DNA from 2 places in the Lactobacillus fornicalis genome. Region 1 is predicted to be linked to the other one. Evidence: predicted binding sites of a transcription regulator. Region 1 holds the regulator's gene; the other holds the start of a gene.
The links. The regulator Rex, encoded in region 1, represses fermentation and respiration genes when NADH is low (regulators of the CRP and FNR family bind a similar motif). The targets are predictions, from matches to a motif close to TTGTGAANTANTTCACAA.

Region 1 (3,194 bases):
TCCATAGCATCAGCAATCAAGTTACCTACTTCTTCTGAAGCACTTGATACGCTAGCTACTTGTGCAATTTCGTCACGGCCAGAAACCTTGTGGCTAATCTTATGCAATTCATCAACTGCAGCCTTAGTAGCCTTTTCAATACCACGACGAATACCAACAGGGTTAGCACCGGCAGTTACGTTCTTCATACCTTCATTAACGATAGCTTGAGTTAAAACAGTAGCAGTAGTAGTACCGTCACCAGCAATATCATTAGTCTTTTGTGCAACTTCGCTAACAAGCTTAGCACCCATGTTTTCGAAGTGGTCTTTCAATTCAATTGCCTTAGCAATAGTTACACCGTCGTTAGTAATTTCTGGTGCACCATAACTCTTTTCAAGCACTACGTTACGTCCCTTAGGTCCTAAGGTTGTCTTAACAGTATCAGCTAACTTATCAACACCCTTTAATAGTGAGCGTCTAGCTTTTTCATCAAATTTAATGTCTTTTGCCATAATAAAATTACTTCCTTTATTTCAGAATTATTTTACAATTGCTAAAATGTCTTTTTCATGAAGGACCAAGTATTCTTCTCCGTCATACTTAACATTAGTGCCAGAGTACTTGTCGTAAACTACACGGTCGCCTTCCTTAACAGTCATTGGTAAAACTTTACCTTCACTGGTAACTAAGCCACTACCTACTGCAACAACTTCACCTTCAGTTGGCTTTTCTTTAGCATTTGAAGCAAGGACGATACCGCCAACAGTTTCTTCTTCTTCTTTTTTTACTTTTACGATCACGCGATCACCAATAGGTTGTAACACGTTTGTCCCTCCTATATTAACTATCAATTTAATTTTTAGCACTCTTTATTTCTAAGTGCTAACTTACAATGCTTATAATAATATGTTTTTCTCCTCGATGCAAGCAAAAAATAGCACCTTTTTGCTTCGAGTGCTAAAAAGGTGCTATTCGTATAAATTAAGTAAGCAATACTAATGCTTTACTCTAATCTTCAATTTTTTTATCAGATTCTAAAAAGTAAACCAAAGTTTGTAATTCTGTTGCTAAATCAACATTTTGAATTCGAACACCTGCAGGAGCTGATAGTCGAACAGGTGTAAAATTCATAATTCCTCTAACTCCTGCTTCAACAATTTCATTAGCTGTTTTTTGGGCATTTATTTGAGGAACTGTTAAGATTGCAATTGTAATTTGTTGCTCTCTAATTTGTTCAATCATGTCTTTCATATCATAAACCGGAACACCACTAACAATCTTTCCAGTTAAATCAGAATTGATATCAAATGCACAAGAGATTCTAATATTATTACTACGTTTAAAGTTATAATTAAGTAAGGCATGCCCCAAATTCCCTACTCCTATTAGGGCAACATTAGTCAAAGTATCTTGATTCAAGATTTTTTTAAAAAATCCCAGTAAACTTTTGACATCATAACCATAGCCACGCTTACCTAATGCGCCAAAATATGAAAAATCACGTCTAATAGAAGCACTATCAACTTGAACTGCTTCTGAGAGTTCAGTTGAGGATACTTTTTCTTTTCCTTCCTCATTTAATAAAATTAAGTAACGATAATAAAGTGGCAATCTACGTGCAGTTGCCTTTGGAATTTTTATTTTATCCATCAAAGAACCCTTCTTCATTCAAGTTTGTGAATGTGAAATTTTTTCAATCATGAATATGATACATACACTTATGGTTCATATGCAAGTAATATTTTCACAAATTTAATCCTAATAGCAACAAGTAAGTGAAATCTTCACATTTCCTATGGTAAAATATTGCACAGGTGAATTATATGATTATTGCACAAGGACATGCCCTTGAAAAACAATTTGGGGCAACAACTTTATTTAAAGATATTAATTTTTCAATTGAAAATAATGCCCGAATTGGTCTAGTAGGACCAAATGGGGTCGGGAAAACCACTCTTCTCAAAATTATGACTGGAGAAGAAGAATCAACTAAAGGTGAATTTACAGTTAACAAAGATATTGATGTTGGATATATCGCCCAGGAAAATGCCTTAGATGAAGATAAAAGCATCTGGGACGAAATGATTACTGTTTTTGCACCACTTATCAAGCAAGGCGAAACTTTAACCAAAATGCAAGAACAAATTGCTGATAATCCAGAAGATAGTGACTTGCTTAAGCGTTATGATCAAATGCAATTTGACTTTGAACAAAATGGTGGTTATACCTATCAAGCTGATATAAAAAGTGTCTTAAATGGTTTCAATTTTAAAGAAAACACTTGGACCAAGAAAATCAGCTCACTATCTGGTGGTGAAAAAACAAGACTAAGTTTTGTTAAATTACTTCTTAAAAAGCCCGACTTACTTTTGCTTGATGAACCAACCAACTATCTTGACTTAGATACTTTAGATTGGCTCGAAGGATTTTTGAAAAATTATGATGGAGCTATTTTGACTGTATCTCACGATCAATACTTCTTAGACCATCTTGCAACGCAAATTTTTGAAATGCGTTATGGTAAGTTGACTATTTTTAAAGGAGACTACACTCACTACTTAGCTGAACGCAAATTACGAGATGCTCAACAAGAAGCTGCTTATGAGAAGCAACAAGAAGAAATCAAGAAAACCGAAGAATTTATTCAGAAAAATATTGTTCGTGCTACGACTACCAAGCGGGCTCAAAGTCGCCGTAAGCAACTAGAAAAAATGGATCGAATTGATCCACCAAAGCACAGTAACAAAGTGCGGATTAATTTTAAGGCTGATCGTCCTTCTGGAAAAGAAGTTCTAATTGCTCAAGATTTAACTATTGGCTATCCTGATAAAACTATGGTTAGTGATATTTCTTTCCAAGTCAATAAAGGAGATCGAGTAGCTATTATTGGGCCTAATGGAATTGGTAAATCCACTTTACTCAAGACTATTATGAAAAAACTAGCGGTTAAATCAGGGTCCATTAAGTATGGTGCTAGTTTAGATATTGGTTACTACGATCAAGAATTACAAGGACTAGATTACAAAAAGACTGTTATTGATACTATCTGGGATCGCCATAAATCAATGCCTGAAAAAGATGTTCGTTCGATTTTAGCTAGTTTTCTTTTTACCGCTAAAGATATTGACAAGGTGGTTGGCCAATTATCAGGTGGGCAGCGAGCTAGATTAACATTAACCGTTTTAGCCTTAGAACATGATAATTTCTTAATC
Region 2 (3,194 bases), on a different contig from region 1:
CAATGGTCATGACTCTATGCCAAGTATGATGAATTCATGGAGCTATGCTTCAGGCTTTTTAGCTGGAACTAATGCTAGTGACAATTGCAATAATCGATAAAAAATAAGCTATTTTTATCCTTTAAGAGATAAGAATAGCTTATTTTTTTAAATCATAGTATTTTTTTCGTTAAAACTATTTCGACAATATTTTTCAGCGTAACTTTGAAAACGTTGCACAACTGGTGGTAAAAAGTGATTTGCTTTAGTAATGGCATAAATTGGGTGGACTACTGCCTTATCTTTAATAGGTAACAGTTTCACTATCCCACTACTTAATTGTGACATATGAGGTACGATTGCAACCCCAAAGTTATAACGAACAAACCCTAAGACCGAATGATCTTCCTGAACTTCGACAGCTACTTTTGGTTTTATGTTTGCTTGATCGAATATTTTTTTGAGAAAAATTCCTAAGCCACTGTTACGCTGATAAAGTACCATAGGATATTTAGCTAGTTCGGAAAGAGTAACCTCATCTTTTTTAGCAAGAGGATGGTTAAAGGGAACAGCAGCTAATAATTCTTGATTTACTAGGTGAAATTGGTTAACTTGCGCTACCAGAGCAGGAGTTGTAGCTTTTGATGCAAAAACTAAATCAAGTTTTTCTTCTAGTAATTCTTCAATTAATTTATCTGTAATATCTTGGCTATACGAAAAAGTGATTTTCTTAGCAGTTGGATTATTTTTAAAGGTTGAAACTAACTCAGGTACTAGGTCTTGGCCCATAGTATAGGTAAATCCTAAATGAATATGTCCTTGATTAATATCATGCAATTCTGCAACGTATTCATTGCCCTTTTTTAAGGCATCTAGGCTTGCTTCTACGTGCTTTAAATAGATGCGACCATAATTGGTTAACTTAATATTACGACCTTCTTTTTCAAATAATGGCACTCCTAATTCATCTTCAATACTGTTAATTGCATATGAAAGAGAAGGTTGGGAGATACCTAAAGATTCTGCAGCTCGTGCCATGTGTTCAGTATGAGCTAATTCTACAAAGAATTCCAAGTGTCTTAAATTCATAAAATTTCTCCTCGAATTTACAGGATAAATAATAAACTGTCTTTATTGATAAATTGAACTAGTTTTATTTATTGCTTACTTTGAAAACGATACCATAAAAAGTGAATTGAGAACATATTAACAAAGATTTTTATTAAGGAGATTTTAATTATGACAAATAAAATAACTGGTGTAAATGGTCCTATTAATGGTTGGCTTGATGGTCATACCTACTTAATTGGTTTGATGGCTTACCCAATCCGCCACTCAATGTCTCCAACAATGCACAATAATGCTTTTGCAAAATTAGGTTTAAACTTTACTTACCTTTGCTTTGAAATTGATAACAAGAAGTTACCTAAGGCAGTTGAAGCTATTAGAACTTTGGATATGCGTGGTTCAAATGTTTCTATGCCTAATAAAAAAGAAGTTATTAAATACTTAGATAAATTATCTCCAGCTTCAGAAATGTGTGATGCTGTAAACACTATTGTTAACGATAATGGCGTTTTAACAGGCTACACTACTGACGGAATTGGCTTTATGAAGAGCTTGGAAGATGAAGGTATTGATATCCGTGGTAAGAAGATGTGTTTAGCTGGTGCTGGCGGTGCCGCAACTCCAATTGCTGTTCAAGCTGCTCTTGATGGTGTTAGTGAAATTGAAATTTTTAACCTTAACGATGATAAATGGTCTCAAGCTGAAAAGAATGTGAAGACAATCAATGAAAAGACTAACTGTAAGGCTAGTTTACACCACTTGGAAGACAAAGATGACTTCAAGCGTGCCATTAGTGAATGCGACATCTATTGTGATGCAACAGGTGTTGGGATGAAGCCTCTTGAAGATATGACTTTAGTTGAAGATCCTAGTTGGTTCCACGAAGATATGACTGTCTTTGACACCGTTTATGCTCCAAGAACTACTAAGCTAATGAAAGTCGCTCAAAAAGCTGGTGTAAAGCATGTTTTAAATGGTATCGGCATGATGATTGAACAAGGGGCTGCCGCATTTAAGCTTTGGACTGGTGAAGACATGCCAACTGATTATATTCGTCAAGTTATTTTTGAAAATGATGCTAAAGATAATAATTAAAAGCTATTATTTTACTGAGTAGATATGGGGATAGTTATGAAGAATAAATATACACCTACGGCCCTAGCGCTTTATTTCAATTATTTTGTTCATGGGATGGGCGTTATTATCCTGTCTCAAAATGCAGCTAATTTGGCTCACCAATGGGGAACTACGGAAACTGGTGCTCTTGCAGTAGTTTCTTCATTAGGAATTGGACGAATTATAAATCTTTTAGCTTCAGGAGTTTTATCTGATAAATTTGGGAGAAAACCATTTGTTCAATTAGGAATTGTTACTTATTTTATTTTCTTTGTTGGCATTTTAATGTCACCGAATACGGTTATTGCGTATATTCTAGGAATTTTAGCAGGAATGGCTAATTCGTTCCTTGATACCGGTACTTATCCAGGTTTGATGGAAATTTATCCAAATTCTAAAGGAACTTCTAATGTTGTATTAAAGGCATTTATTAGTGCAGGGCAATTTTTCTTACCCTTTATTGTTAGCTTTTTAGCAGCTGCACATATGTGGTATGGATGGTCATTTTTAATTCCAGCAACTATTTTGGTGCTTACTTTTCTTTATTTCATGTTTGGTGGAGCTTTCCCAGACTCAAATTCAACTAATAAAACTGTTGAAGAAAAGATAACTGATAATAATGTAAAAACTAATTTATGGTTAGATGGCACTTTATTTATTATTTATGGATATATTTCACAAGCAACCTTTTATTTGGTAAGCCAGATGCTTACACAATATGGTCAAAAAATAGGTAATCTTTCGCAAGTAACAGCTCACTCATTAGTTAGTTGGTATTCTTTAGGATCAATTATTTGTGTGCTAACTACTGCTGTTTTGGGTAAGAAATTTAGTGAAATTCAATTTGTTCCTATTTACACTTTAGGTGCATTTATTTCATTAGCCCTAATGTGGTTATATCCTACTAATGCTAGTTTGATGATTATTTTATCGATATTGGTTGGATTTTTTGCTGCAGGTGGTGTAATGCAATTAGCATTAACAGTCATGGCTGAATTTTTCCCTGCTGGTAAAGGAACAGTTACAGGTTT

Region 2: the regulator Rex is predicted to act here: its motif matches at 1,175-1,192, upstream of ACNDLV_RS04285 (shikimate dehydrogenase).

The regions. Positions count from the first base shown of each region.
Region 1 covers NZ_JBLTIM010000003.1:44,192-47,385, forward strand. The annotation lists gene groL (chaperonin GroEL) at 1-494, opposite strand, end outside; gene groES (co-chaperone GroES) at 522-806, opposite strand; gene ACNDLV_RS00700 (redox-sensing transcriptional repressor Rex) at 991-1,632, opposite strand; gene ACNDLV_RS00705 (ABC-F family ATP-binding cassette domain-containing protein) at 1,806-3,194, shown strand, end outside.
Region 2 covers NZ_JBLTIM010000016.1:16,923-20,116, reverse strand. The annotation lists gene ACNDLV_RS04295 (FAD-dependent oxidoreductase) at 1-100, shown strand, start outside; gene ACNDLV_RS04290 (LysR family transcriptional regulator) at 148-1,068, opposite strand; gene ACNDLV_RS04285 (shikimate dehydrogenase) at 1,219-2,142, shown strand; gene ACNDLV_RS04280 (MFS transporter) at 2,179-3,194, shown strand, end outside.